Regions from separate parts of the Planococcus sp. 1R117A genome, predicted to be linked through region 1. Evidence: riboswitches for the same ligand, from Rfam matches in the RefSeq annotation. Region 1 holds a riboswitch; the other holds the start of a gene.
The links. Region 1 has a riboswitch for S-adenosylmethionine ahead of ACSFXN_RS09870 (methionine ABC transporter ATP-binding protein). Riboswitches for the same ligand answer to the same signal wherever they lie in the genome.
Positions count from the first base shown of each region.

Region 2: it holds a riboswitch for S-adenosylmethionine, as region 1 does, so the genes downstream of both, ACSFXN_RS15730 (transporter substrate-binding domain-containing protein) here and ACSFXN_RS09870 (methionine ABC transporter ATP-binding protein) in region 1, are expected to answer to the same signal.

Region 1 covers NZ_JBPRLO010000003.1:22,322-29,725, forward strand. The annotation lists gene ACSFXN_RS09855 (iron-containing alcohol dehydrogenase family protein) at 424-1,527, opposite strand; gene ACSFXN_RS09860 (MetQ/NlpA family ABC transporter substrate-binding protein) at 1,543-2,361, opposite strand; gene ACSFXN_RS09865 (methionine ABC transporter permease) at 2,381-3,052, opposite strand; gene ACSFXN_RS09870 (methionine ABC transporter ATP-binding protein) at 3,042-4,055, opposite strand; SAM riboswitch class I at 4,122-4,230, opposite strand; gene ACSFXN_RS09875 (hypothetical protein) at 4,333-5,340, opposite strand; gene ACSFXN_RS09880 (Bax inhibitor-1/YccA family protein) at 6,021-6,755, shown strand; gene ACSFXN_RS09885 (PfkB family carbohydrate kinase) at 6,950-7,404, opposite strand, start outside.
Region 2 covers NZ_JBPRLO010000005.1:220,584-227,987, reverse strand. The annotation lists gene ACSFXN_RS15745 (LuxR C-terminal-related transcriptional regulator) at 1-353, opposite strand, end outside; gene ACSFXN_RS15740 (zinc-binding dehydrogenase) at 518-1,555, shown strand; gene ACSFXN_RS15735 (Hsp20/alpha crystallin family protein) at 1,643-2,077, opposite strand; SAM riboswitch class I at 2,570-2,674, shown strand; gene ACSFXN_RS15730 (transporter substrate-binding domain-containing protein) at 2,806-3,654, shown strand; gene ACSFXN_RS15725 (amino acid ABC transporter permease) at 3,713-4,396, shown strand; gene ACSFXN_RS15720 (amino acid ABC transporter ATP-binding protein) at 4,412-5,161, shown strand; gene ACSFXN_RS15715 (hypothetical protein) at 5,205-5,441, opposite strand; gene ACSFXN_RS15710 (DoxX family protein) at 5,723-6,154, opposite strand; gene ACSFXN_RS15705 (alpha/beta hydrolase) at 6,192-6,833, opposite strand; gene ACSFXN_RS15700 (helix-turn-helix domain-containing protein) at 7,070-7,404, shown strand, end outside.

The DNA of each region.
Region 1 (7,404 bases):
TAAACGGCGGTGCACATCATAAAGCATTAAATTATAAATCTAATTCTGTAATCTATGTATCTCGTCCAATTCCTTGTCTCAAGACAAAAGATGTTTCAAATAGAAAAGTAAATAGAAAATGACCGACTTCCTTCTCCTACAAACGGAGCATAAGATAATCTTCTTTCAGCCTTCTGTATAAAGAGGAGTGGTTGAATAATAGAATGTTAAAATAGATAAAGTTTTTTTAAAAAAACCGTTCGTAAAAGTACAGGTTTCCGAACGCTCTAAAAAAGGCTGAAAAACAACAAAAAAACGTTCGTAAAAGTGCCAAAACACTTTACGAACGTTCACTAATTTTCATCGGCATTTACGAACGGTATTAACAATGATTTTTGAGTTGCGGTTTATGTTTTCAACAACATAAACTCTCTAAGCTAGACTTTAAGTTAAACCCTCATTCTTGCTTTGTGCATTTACGGTTTCTTCGATTCTCGTCATTACCGCAGCAACTTCATCTGCCTGAATCGGATCTTCCCTCAACACATGAATCGTTTCGGTTTGTCGCGTTGACTGTACCGCGATTTCTTCAATCCACTGGCTTGGAATCCCAACTTCTTTCAATGAAGCAGGCAGGCCGACTTTTTTATAGAATACTTTCAAGCGCTCCGCTTCATCTGTTTTCCCTTCGAGCAGCAGTTGCACCAATACACCGTAAGCCACTTTGTCGCCGTGCAGCGCCTGATGGGATTCAGGCGCGATGGTCATAGCGTTGTGGATGGCATGGGCACCTGCGACGCGGCCGAATTTTTCACCGAAGCCGCCGACCATGCCCCCAAGCATGATAATGGTTTCGGCCACTTTGATGAAGGCGTCCGATAATTCCCCTTGTTTGGCGTCAGCAATGGCCGCTTCTGCATTCTCGAACATTTCGTCGCCACATAATCTGGCGGTGTAGTGGGCGATTTTCAAGGCAATCGGCGGGTCCTCAAAACGGCTGATTTGAACGTCTGCTTCGTACCATTTGGCAACGGTGTCACCAATTCCGGCGATCAGCATCGGGACCGGCGCGGCGATCAGCACTCTTGGTTCGACCAATAACAAATCGACGCTTCCCGGAAAAATGGTGTAATGGGTCATCGTCCCTTCATCCGTATAAATGACACTAAGCGGTGTCCACGGCGCACAGTTTGATGCCAATGTTGGAATCAGCACCGAAGGGATGCCGTTGTCATTGGCAACAGCTTTTGCGATATCAAGCACTTTGCCGCCGCCGGCTCCGATAATGGCATCGGCTCCCAGAGATTTTGCGATTTCGGCAACACGGGCGATTTCAGGGAGAGAACATTCCCCCCGGTAGATTTCAAAAGCCACTTCGACTTTTTCGAGTTCTGGAAAATAGGGTTTCAGCGCTTTCCAGGATTTGGTGCCGGTCAAAATCAGCGCTTTCCTGATGTTTCTGTCAATCAGTTTATCTTCAAGGCCATTGAGCACCCCGACATTACAGACATATTCAGCCGGGGCTCCTTTTACAACAATATCTTCCACAATAATCTCCCTTTCTTAGCGGTTTGCCATCCATTCCGGCTTGCCGAATCCTTCAAAATCAGAATCGATCAATGCTTCAAATTCCGGTGATTCTACGATTTCCACCAGATCTTTTGAAAGCTGCGTGTCTTTGTTTTCGGTTTTAACTGCTACCAAGTTGCGGTATCGGTCCGGCATGTTTTCAAGAACCAATGCCTCTAGCAAGTCCATATCAGCCGCTAATGCGAAGTTCCCTGGAACAGCTGCCAAGTCTGAGCTTTCAACTGCACGCGGCAATCCACCGGCTTCGATCGGCTGGAACACCAGATTTTTCGTGTTTGTTTCGATGTCTTTTTCTGAAACTGTCAGTTCCTCTGCATCGGGGTTCAAAGTGATCAAGCCGTGATCCTGCAGTATTAAGAATGTCCGGGCAGCGTTGACCGGATCGTTCGGGATGGCGATGGTCGAACCATCTTTAATTTCTTCGATTGAGTCATATTTATTGGAATAAATACCCATTGGAGCCGTCGGCACTGTAATCAATCCGGTCAAATCCATGCCGTTTTCTTTCGAAAAGTTTTCCAGGTAAACCGAGTGCTGGAATAAGTTAGCGTCCAGATCCCCGGTGTCCAAAGCGTTATTCGGCTGGATGTAATCACTGAATTCAACGATTTCTACTGTATAGCCTTTTTCTTCAAGAGCCGGTTTGAATGCTTGGGTCAGCATATCGCTGTATGGGCCGGCTGTGCCGCCAAGTTTGATGGACTTGCTGTCGGCGCTGGATTCTTCGCCGCCGCAAGCAGCGAGCAATGTCAGTAGTACGAGCAGGATAGCTGGCAATAAGAATTTTTTCATGTGAGGTTCTCTCCCTTATTTATCGTTTGTCTACTGCTTTAGAAGTCCAGTCTCCCAATTGCTGAAGGATTTGGACAAGAACAATCAAGATGACGACGGTGACGATCATGATGGTGTTGTCATAGCGGTAATAGCCGAAGCGGATCGCCAAGTCGCCGATGCCGCCGCCTCCGACCACTCCAGCCATCGCAGAGTAAGCGACGAGTGAAATGATGGTGATGGTAATCCCTTGGATGATGCCGGCTTTCGCTTCCGGCAGCAGCACATCTTTGATGATCATCCATGGCGTGGCGCCGACAGCAACCGCTGCTTCGATGACGCCTTTATCGATTTCACGCAGTGACGTCTCGACGATACGGGCGAAAAATGGAATCGCGGCAACCGACAGCGATACGCTCGCTGCTGCTGGGCCGATTGTGGAATCGACCAACAGTTTTGTAAGTGGAATCAAAGCGACAAGCAAGATGATAAACGGAATCGACCGGATCATATTGACGGCAAACCCTAACACGGATTTGATGAAACGGTTTTGCAAAAACAAGCCTTTGTCAGTAACAAACAATACGATGCCGAGCGGCAAGCCGATGACGATCGCAATAGCGAGAGACACGCCGATCATATATAAAGTTTCGCCGAACGCTTTCGAGATGTCCGGCCACAATTCCATCATATGCTGAAAATCAAATCCCATTTGCAATCACCTCCACATTTGCTCCCCGGCCTTCCATATAAGTGATGGCCCGGTGAATGTTATCGGCCCTGCCTTGTATTTCCATCAAGAACAAGCCAAGAGGCTTTTCCTGTATATATTCGATTGAGCCATGGAGAAAATTCCCTTTGACGTCAAAGTTCTGAACCGTATCGGTGATGACGCCTTCTCCGGCGACCGCTCCCTTGAACTGCACTTTGATGACACGTCCCGTACAAGCTGCAAGGATCGGCTGCGGCACATCGAACGATACGACCGATGAGATAAATTCCTTGGTCAGTTCCGCTTTCGGAGCTGAGAACAAATCGTAGACTTCTCCTTCTTCGATGACACGGCCGTCTTGCATCACTGCCATGCGGTCGCAGATTTCTTTCACGACATTCATTTCATGGGTGATTAACACGATGGTGATGTTCAGCTCCCGGTTGATTTTTTTCAGCAGCCGCAAAATCGATAAGGTTGTATTTGGGTCGAGGGCGGATGTGGCTTCATCGCACAGCAGAACGGACGGGTTATTTGCTAATGCCCGGGCAATGCCGACACGCTGCTTTTGGCCGCCGCTCAACTGTGCCGGATAGACGTCTTTCTTATCGGTCAAGCCGACCATGTTGAGCAGTTCGTCGACGCGTTTCGCTATTTGCCCTTTTGGCAACTTGGCCGCTTTCAATGCAAAAGCGATATTTTCAGCCACGGTCTTTTGGCTGATCAAGTAAAAATGCTGAAAGATCATACCGATTTTCAGCCTGGCTTGCCGCAGCTTTTCACCTTTCAGTTTGGCCAAATCCAAGCCGTCAACTTTAATTTCGCCGCTTGTCGGGCGCTCCAGCAAGTTCATGCAGCGAAGCAAGGAGCTTTTCCCAGCCCCTGAGTAGCCGACGATCCCGAACACCTCGCCTTCGTTGATTGTCAGCGTGACGTTATCGACTCCAGTAACCATTCCTTTTTTCGTTTGATAGCCTTTTGAAAGATTCGTGATGCTGATCATGGTGTCCCTCCTTTTTTGCCAATAAAAAATGCCTCTTTCATAAAGAAAGAGGCACCGAATGGATTAGGCTTATCTCTCAGAATGAAATCATTCTGCAGGAATTAGCACCTTCTCAGATCGCTCTGTAGGTTGCTGGACGTCATAGGGCCTGTCCCTCGGTCTCTCTTGATAATGTTCCATATGCAATTGTGTTTAATATGTTTCTAATAGTATTAAAGATTGTGACTACTGTCAAACCTTTATTAATAAAATTCAACCATCGGCTTCAATCTGGCTGCTAGAGGGACAGTTCCTCATCCACTCGGTCGATTACCACGAATGGCGACGAACCGTCAAAATAATACCCGGATTTCTCATCTTCCGCCACTTTTATCGACGCTGGAATTTCCATTTCAGCCATGATTCGCTTCACTTCTGCAACCACTAATGAAAATGTTTTTTCCGGAACGCCTGTGATGACATGCGTAAACAGGAAGTAGTCTTTCAGCGACCATGGAGTTGCCGCTTCACCGCGGCGGGTTTTCACCAATAGATAGCGCAGTACATTGGCTTGGACAGGTGACAGCTGTTCCGAAATGCCATTGTAGGTCAAGAGAGCGCCAAATTTATTGAATTTCAGTGAAATGACATCCTTCATCTGCTGCTCGCCGCTTTCTTCTTCCGAGCAAAGCACAGCACCGAAAGGCGTCACGATTCGGTAAGCGTGGCTCTTCAGCATGCCGTCGTTGTAGCAAAGCTGCGTCGGCAACGATGTATAGCTGGTGGAAATTATGTCGCTCGAAGGCACTTCACCTTGGATGGCGGTATGCAGAGCACTATTCGTCAAATACAGGACGGCGCGGCTGATTTGTTCAGCGTTCAGCAAAAAGCGCTTGTCGGTATAAAAAGTCTGGCTGCTCAGTGCCTGCTGGAGGTACATCACCGCTTCGCTATGGATACCTGAACGGTAAGCCAAAAAGCCGAGGCGATAAGCCGCAATCGGATTTTGGGAATCGTAAGAAAGAACTTTTTTCAGAACCTTTTCCGTATCCTCATAGATGGTTAGATGATCCGTGTACGTGTGCATGCCATAGCGCAATAAGTAGGATACTAACTTTTTCTTGATGTAGCTATAATAAGCGCGATAATCTTCATCGTCTTGCACCAGCGCCTCTAATTGGCTGTGCATGGCATCGTACACTTCTATCTTGGAATAGCTTAAACCGCCGAGCTTGGTTTCGCCAAGGCCCAGCAGTTCTTGCTCTAATTCTTCTAGTTCTTCTAAACTGATTCCCTGAAAGCGCATGGTGTTCCTCCCGAATAAATACTGAACAACTTGAAACTTGATGTATTTCATGTATTTTTGATATATATTTGTTTTGACGAAAAATAAAATAAGATATATTTTACATTTATATTAAACTTGCATCGTTTTTCATGATACCAATGCTTGAAAAGATACACAATAGGGCAAAAGATAATTTTATTGTAAAAGAATTATTAAGATGATCATTTATAGAGGTATATGAACCTATAAAAAGCATATCGTTTTAAAGCCTTATACCCTCCGTTCATTAATCACTGCAACTTTTCCAGTCCGCTGTTCACTGCCCAGACATCCTGCCATAATTTTCTGCTGAAAAGCCTTTTTTGATGTAATTTATTAGGCTCTGGAGAGAAAGTTAGTTCCAGTATACGGATTTACTTTCCTTTCGGGCGAAAATACTTTCCTTTCAATCTCGTTTACTATCTTTCCCTGCTAGAATACTTTCTGTTCCCCTTCTTTTTCTTCAAACCATTTCCGTTTCGCCGCATAAGCAAAAAAATGTGCGCTTCATTACATTTCAGTGAAACTTTCCGCTTGCCCGAAACGTAGTACAAGTTGAAGCATTTTCAAAGAATTGAACTTATATTTAACTGATTTCGTCCATTTGGAATGTAGGGAGATAATTGAAGCTGCTTCAACTATTAAAAGAGGTGAGACAATTGAGAAGTGGAAACCCGAGTTTAAATGATGAGTCGTTCAAAAAATTCGATGGGGCTGTAGCAGGCAAGCAAATGACCATCCAAGGCACTGTGAATAAGACATTAATTCTAATGCTTTTATTGCTGGCTACGTCCGTCTATTCCTGGAATCAGTTCCTCAGCAATCCAAACAGCGCAATGCCGTTAATCCTGGTGGGAGCCATCGGCGGACTGATTGTAGCTTTAATCACGATTTTTGTACCGAAAGTGTCGCCTTTCACAGCGCCGCTTTATGCGTTGTTGGAAGGGTTGTTTCTTGGTGCGGTATCGGCGCAGTACGAAGTCCAATACGGCGGTATCGTCTTCCAGGCGGTCCTTCTGACGATCGGTGTGCTGCTGAGTTTGCTGCTCGCTTATAAGTCGGGCTTTATCAAAGTCACCCAGAATTTCAGGATGGGTGTCGTGGCCGCTACTGGCGCCATCTTCATCGTTTACCTGATTTCGTTTATCGGCAGTTTTTTCGGTTTTCAAATTCCTTACCTGCATGAATCATCGCCTATAGGCATTGCAATTTCTGTTGTCATTGTCATTATCGCCGCTCTCAATCTGGTGCTGGACTTCGACTTTATTGAAAATGCATCCGAAAGACGTGTCCCGAAATATTTTGAATGGTACGGCGCTTTCGGTTTGCTGGTGACATTGGTTTGGTTGTATCTTGAAATTCTCCGGTTATTGTCTAAGCTGCGCAATCGCTGATCAGGAAAACGTCCTTCGGGGCGTTTTTTTGTTGCCTTAAACTTACACTGCAGAAAACCGGATTTATCATATCAGTGACTGTTTGCGTAGTCCGCTTACTTTCCAGATAAAAATACAAAAACCGCAATCCGGAACATTGCGGTTTTTTAAGGCGATATTAAATTCCGGCTCGCACAGCGGCTATTTTCGGCTGTTCACTTTCTTCCATCAATCAATTCATTCACATCGTTTAAGTGAGGAATTGCAGGAATCGCACCTTTTTTAGTCGTTCCCAAAGCCGCAGCCGCGTTAGCAAATAAAATCATTTCTTCAACGTCTTCTGCTTGAACTAAATCCCAAGAGATCTCTTTCTTGATAAATTGATGCAAAAAAGCTCCCAAAAATATGTCTCCTGCTCCCGTGGTATCAATAGTATTTACTTGGAATCCATTTACATGCCCTGTATCTTTGCCAAATCGATAAAAACAGCCTTTCGAACCTAAAGTGATTAAGGCAATTTTCAGACCGAATTTCTCAAACAAAAATTGTGACCCTACTTCAAGATCACGAATGTCCGTAATAAATTCCAATTCTTCTTCAGATATTTTCAGAATATCCGCATACTGCAGGCCTTCAATGATCGTTTCTTTTGCGTGGCTTAAACTTTCCC
Region 2 (7,404 bases), on a different contig from region 1:
AAAAGCGGGACAACCAGAAAAGAATTTACATTCGAATCAATGACGTAATTGCTGCTGGTTTTCTCGAACAGCTCCCTGCCTTTATAAAACTTTGCTTTTTTCTCAAAGATGGCTGCCTCAATCGTCGGCAAAGTCCTGATATCATACCGCAGATCATGGATGTACTTGATTTCATTTTGTTCCAGCGAAATAACACCTTCGCCTAAAAAGCCAATAGGAGAATAGCGGCAAAGATAGACATCCAAAACAGGAAAGGCTTCAGAGAAAGCCTCTAGTATTTCAATAATCAGCTTCTCATGAGAAGCTATCCTTTTTATTGTTTCCAACCGGTCATAAATGGTAGGCATCTGCATCGAATTCCACTTCCTTTTGAGGTAGGTAGTCCATACTAAATGGGGAATATACTAAATACTACGAATATTATAACATTAAATTATGTAAGCGCTGATATTTTTAGTTCTTATGTGCTGTATCTAATTGCTTATAATTAAATTTTTTAATAAAAAGGAGAGAAACGATGAAAGCATTAGTAATCGAAGATGTCCAAAAAGCAGTAATCCAAGAAGTCCCGGTTCCTGTGATCGAAAAAGATGGTCTCATCATTAAAACGATGGCCAATGGTGTTTGCCGGAGCGACTGGCATGTTTGGGTCGGAGATCATGGGATTGTCCAGCCTATTATCGGCCACGAGTTTTGTGGAATTGTTGAAGAAGTGGGCAGCGATATTAAAAACTTTAAACGCGGTGACCGTGTAATTGTTCCGTTTTCAGGAAGTGATGGTACCTGCCCACATTGTATAGCGGGAAACACACAGCTATGTGACTCGTTTATCGTTCCAGGCACAGCTTATCAAGGCGGTTACGGGGAATACGTAGCCGTGCCAAAAGGCGACCGCAATGCCATTTCTCTGCCAGACAATTTGAGTTTTTCTGATGCAGCTGCGTTGGGCTGCCGTTTTATGACTGCCTATCACGGCGTTGTAGATCGTGTGAATGTGATGCCAGGAGAAAAAGTCGTGGTCTATGGCTGTGGCGGAATCGGGTTATCCGCTATCCATATCGCTTCTTCTATGGGCGCGTTCGTTATCGGAGTCGATATCAATGACTCCAATCTGGCGTTGGCTAAGAAATTGGGTGCTGACTTTGTCATCAACAGCAAAGACAATGATCCTGTTGAAGCTGTGCAAGAAATCACAAAAGGCGGCGCAGATGTTTCCGTAGACGCCCTTGGAATCACAGAAACTTGTGTACCGGCCATCAATAGCTTGAAAAAAGGTGGACGTCATTTACAAATCGGCGTGACCTCTAAGAAAGAGGCCGGATTCATCTCCATTCCGGTCGATCACATGGTCCTTACTGAGAAATCATTTATCACCACTCTTGGGATTCCTGCTTTCCGCTTCACTTCTCTTTTAGAGCAAGTCGCTCTTGGAAAATTGCAGCCTGGCAAAATGGTGACGCGCGAAATCGGATTATCTGAAGTTGAAGGCATTTTCGAAGATATGTCTAATTTTGCTACTACGGGAACTTTTGTGGTAACCGATTATCATGCATAAACAAAAATAACCGGAGTGCAGCTGATTTACAGCTGCACTCCGGCTTTTTGCGCTTCCCGATAAATAATGGGAATATGAGGCGATGCCTTATTCGATTGGAATCCGGTAACCTTTGTCTTTTCGTGCCTGCTCATTGGACTTAGGCACTTGAAGCATCAATACCCCTTTTTCAAATGAGCCTATAATTTGTTTTTCATCAATTTCACCAATATAGAAGCTGCGCTTGAATGAACCGTAAGAACGTTCTTTGCGTACGAAGCGTCCTTCTTCATCATTAGACTCCCAGCTTTGGTTTCTTTCACCGCGGATTTCCAAATAGCCGTCTTTGTACTCCACTTCGACTTCTTCTTTTGAGAATCCAGGAAGATCGACCATAAATTCATAGCCATCTTTCTTCTCTCTTATATCAACTTGAGGGTAGGTATTTTCCCCAAAAAACTTATTAAAGAAGTCAGATTCCAATCCGCTTCCAAAGAGGCTTGGGAATAGGTCAGTTTGTTTTCTTGGAAACAAAGTGCTCATTGTGATCTTCTCCTTTTTAAAGTATTTTTGGTTAATGCCAGCTTTTCAAAAGTCACAAGATCCTAATCACTTTTTTAGAAGCAACCGGTTTTCCTATGGCCACCCTTCTACAACTCGGGCTTGCCATGCGATGACTTTCAACGCCCACATTTTCTTCTTACCCCTTTCTTTTAATTCTGGTCTTTCTACTTAAAATTATATTCAAAACTGTTCGGCTGTCAACAGATTCACATTGCATAAAACCGTTGGTACAACTGGATTTCCAAACTTCCCCCTTTCTTAAATCACTTTTTTTCCCAAGAATTTTTCTTGTTTTTCACCTTCTTGATAAACGTTTGCCGAGTCCTGTTTAATGGATGCATAGTGAAGAGAAAAATGAATTTATTAAACCAGAAGCGGATTTAAAGTTGAGAAAATCATTCTGTCAGAATATTATGTTGACGATTAAATGCAATGGTGGTAAAGTTTTCTACATAGTTTAATAGTAATTCGTTCTTATCATGAGAGGTGGAGGGATTGGCCCTGCGAAACCTCGGCAGCGGGCTCAAAATTGAGCACTGTGCCAAATCCAACAAGCATGAGCTTGAGAGATAAGAAGAGCTGGATATTCAATGTGATTTCGCATGTCAGCCTCTTCTTATGGAAGAGGCTTTTTGTTTGCCTTCATGCGAGAGCAATTCTATTAACTTTAAACCAAGTAAACTTATAGAAAAGGAAGGTGTAACAGAATGAAAAATTCAAAAAGCTTTTTATTATTGTTTGTCGTAGCCGTAATCGGTTTGTTATTGGCGGCATGCGGCAGCGAAAAATCCACTAGTGAAGCAACCGCTTCAACAGAAGGCAAAGAACAAAATTCCTGGGAACGCATCCAGGAATCCGGAAAAATCGTCGTTGGAACCGAAGGTCTTTATTATCCTATTACATACCATGACGAAACAACGAAAGAATTGACCGGTTATGATGTGGAAGTAGCCCGTGCTTTAGGCGAGAAACTTGGGCTGGAAGTCGAGTTTAAAGAAATGGAATTTGATGGCTTGCTTCCGGCACTCCGCAACGGCCAGATCGATATAGCAGCAAACGATTTCTCTGTCACAGATGAGCGCAAAGAAAAATTTGATTTCACCATCCCGATCAAGCATTCTTATGGTTCTGCCATTGTGCGTGAAAGCGATAACTCAGGCATAGAATCTGTAGAAGATTTAAAAGGTAAAAAAGTTGGCGGTTCCGCGACAAGCAATTACTCGAAGTTCGCACAGGAACAAGGAGCCGAAGTAATTGTCTATACAGGTTCTGATACAGTCCTTCCGGAAATCGTCAATGGCCGCGTTGATGCCACGCTGAATGACTACCTCGTATTGATGCGTTCGCTTGAGCAATACGACAAACCAGGTTTAAAGCTTGCTGAAGAAGTAAAATTCTCTTTCAGCAGCAGCGCAATCGTATTGCCTAAAGACAGCCCGGAGCTGAAAGAAAAAATTGATGGTGCTCTTGAAGAATTGCTGGCTGATGGCACAATCAAGGAAATTTCAAACAAATTCCTGGGTGCTGATGTAACACAGCCTCTTGAGAAAGAATAAAAACCTTGAGGAATCCCCGGATTCCTCCTCTATACATAATGAGTAAAGGAGTCTTCCGATGACCGACTTTAAATGGGAATATCTATTCAATGTAGAAATTGCGCTCGACTCCCTCCCCTTCATTTTAGAGGGGGCCTGGCAAACCATTTTAATCGCACTAGTCAGTATGTTTTTCGCCTTAGTTCTGGGTTTGTTTGTTGCCCTCGCCCGCATGAACCGGTTTAAACTGATTTCAGTGCCTGCCCGACTGTTTATTTCCTTTATGCGGGGTACACCGCTGTTGGTCATGCTGTTTATCCTGTACTTCGGCTTTCCAATGGTGGGCATCGAGATGGCGCCATTAACTGCAGCCATCATTGGCATCAGCATCCATTTTTCTGCCTACACAGCTGAAATTATCCGTTCCGCCATTTCCTCTGTAGCGAAAGGACAATGGGAAGCTGCGGAAACACTTCGGATGAGCTATTGGCAAACCATGACCCGCATCATCTTGCCGCAAGCGACACGCATTGCCTTACCGCCTTTATCGAGCACTTTTATGGATATCATCAAAGGAACTTCCCTTGCTATGGTCATCACGGTTTCAGAAATGTTTTACCGGGCAAAAGTGGTGGTTGGCCAAACCTATGAAAGTTTGACTTTGTATATTCTGGTAGCGCTTATTTACTGGGCAATTTGTGCACTGGTCACGCTGCTGCAGGATTATCTTGAGAAGAAAGCCAACCGCTATGTTGCAGCTTGATTGGAGGTACGGAATATGATTAAAGTGGAAAACCTAAGTAAGAAATTTAAAGATGTGGAAGTATTGAAGTCCATCTCGTTTGAAATTGAAAAAGGGGAAGTCGTCAGTATTATCGGTCCTTCAGGCTCTGGAAAAACCACCTTGCTGCGCTGCCTTAATTTACTGGAAACCCCTTCTGCCGGATCGCTGCAAATCAACAATGTACACGTGGCGTTCAATGGAAAGAATCCGACCAAAAAGCAGAAAATCGACATCCGCCAATATTCCGGCATGGTGTTTCAGCATTTTCACTTATTCCCGCATAAAACGGTGATTGAAAACATCATTGAAGCACCGCTCGTCGTACAAAAAAGAAACAAGCAGGAAGTCGTCTTTGAAGCGGAAGGACTGCTGCAGAAAGTTGGCTTACTGGATCATAAAAACCAGTATCCCGAACAATTGTCTGGTGGACAAAAGCAGCGGGCAGCCATCGCACGCATCCTTGCCTTAAAACCTGATCTGCTGTTGTTCGATGAACCGACTTCTGCGCTTGATCCTGAACTCGTTGGAGAAGTACTGACAGTCATTAAAGAACTGGCATCGGAAGGACAGACAATGGTCCTCGTTACGCATGAAATGGACTTTGCCCGTGAAGTGTCCGACCGTGTTGTATTTATCGCCGATGGCCATATCGTCGAGCAAGGAAAACCGGAAGACATCTTCACCTATCCGACTGAAGAACGTACGCAGAAATTCCTGCAAAAGGTTTTACTGCGGAGAGCATAAGAAAAGCGTACCGGGTAACCTCAAAGGTTATCTGATACGCTTTTTAATATTTATCTCCGGTATTCTCGATGTAAGTTTCTTCGCCAGTCTTACGGTCTTTAATGATTTTATCACTTTGCGGAACATCTTCCCTTCCTTCGTCAGGTGCATTTTGAAAATGGCCTTCCAAATTGACTTTCTTGCTCTCGTCTTTCTCTAAAGCATCTTTTGCTTTCTCGGCAATTTTATCCATCGCGGATTTATTGTTTGAAGTGTTTCCTTCTGAAGAGTTTGATTTCACAGCAGATCCCTCCATCGTAAGTCTATATTTTGAAAAATTCCAGAGACCTCTACCCTGTCAAGGTAGCGCTCTTTCGCTTATGCCGACCTCACTCGAATTGTATCCTTATTCTTTTCTATACCCTTCTCTCCAAATAAAAAACGGCCTTGTTATTTCATTTTCTTTTATATAATAAAGCAGCTCTTAATAGAGAATTCATCATCATGGTTTCGAGTTAAAAGCAAAAAAGGCATTTCCAATCACCTTTGAGGTAACGGGAAACGCCTTTTTCTTTTTCTTTATTAAGCTGTATGGCTGGATTCGTGTTTGCTTTGCTGTGCTTTTGAAAGGATGCCATCAACTGCCAGCATTCTGCTGCCGTTCACTGCAAGGAAAATAGCGATTGCCATGAAAGCGATGTCCAATTCATATCCTGCTCCCACACCGTCGCCTAAAAAGCCAGCTGGCAATTTCGCAGTGAAAATTGCACCAAGCATTACTATCGCCAATAACGCCGATACGATTCGTGTACCTAATCCAATAATTAACGCGAATCCGCCTACCATTTCAATTAGAGCCACTACATACGCTAAAGATCCCGGGATGCCGATACTGTCAAACCAGCCTGCCGTGTTGCCGATGCCTCCCTGAAATTTCACCAATCCGTGGATAAAGAAACTGATTCCCAATACTACACGCAACAATACTGTACTTGCTTCTGCTTTATTTGTCATTGTTATTTCCTCCTAAAAATCTGTTTTCTTTTTTTGGTCATGCCAGTGAATCCAGCAGCCATTTTTCAAAATCCTTGTAATTCTGAAGTGATACTGTATGCGGTACCGGATAGTTCTTGAATGTCACATTCGCCCCCAAGCCTTGGAAATAATCCCGGCTTGCTTGTCCCCATTCAAAGGGCAAGGCCTGATCTTGTTCGCCGTGTGAGATGAACAGCGAAAGTCCTTCCATTGAACTTTGCTGGAATTCGATTTTTACGAATTCCGGGATATAGCCGCTCAAAGCGACAATGCCCTTGATGCGCTTTCCTAATGCCAGCCCGGCTGCCATCGAAAGAATTGCCCCTTGGCTAAATCCAAGCAAGTAAATCTGGCTTGCATCCAATGGATATTCGCCTTCAGCCCAGCCGATAAAATCTTTGACTTTATCAACCGCTGCCTCAAACACTTCCTGATGAGGTTTCCCATATCGCTCAATCGTGAAAAAGGCATAACCTGGAGGCCGTTCGAGCGGTCCGCGAATACTGAAAATATAAAAATGCTCTTCCAGTCCGTTAACCAAATTCAGCATGTCCTTTTCATTGCTGCCCATGCCATGCATGACAAAAAGTGCTGGATAAGTTTTGCCAGGATCTGCGTTACGTGGCTTTTGCAATTCGTAAACTAAAGGCGCGCTCATTCTGCTCATCCTCCCTGTGATTATTTTTTCTGGGTGTGAATTGAAAAACTATTAAAAGAATAAAATATTCTTATCAAGAAACATCCATACAGAAAAAATGGCCTCTTCAGCTCAAATTTGTTTCCTAATAAGAATCTTTATTTTCTATAAGATAACAAGGTTTCACTGGAATGTCAACCATTTGTTTGCTAAAATAAAACTAAGTTTCTTATGAAGCAACTAATGAGGTGAAAAAAATGGATATCGGATCAAAAATCCGGAGCATACGTAACCGGAAAAAAATAACTATTGCCCAACTGTGTGAAGAAACAGGTTTGTCAAAAGGCTTTGTCAGCAATATTGAAAATAATAATAGTTCCCCGTCCATCAGCACGCTGCAAACCATCTCCAATTACCTGGAGGTGCCGCTGCCTTATTTACTGCTGGAAAAACAAGAGCATATGCGAGTGGTCAGGAAAGATAAACGGAGCTACTCCACATACAATAACTTGAAAGTGGAGCATTTATCATCGATCGGCGGATTGCGGATGATGATTGTTGAATTTCCTCCCGGCACATCTACTGGAGAAAG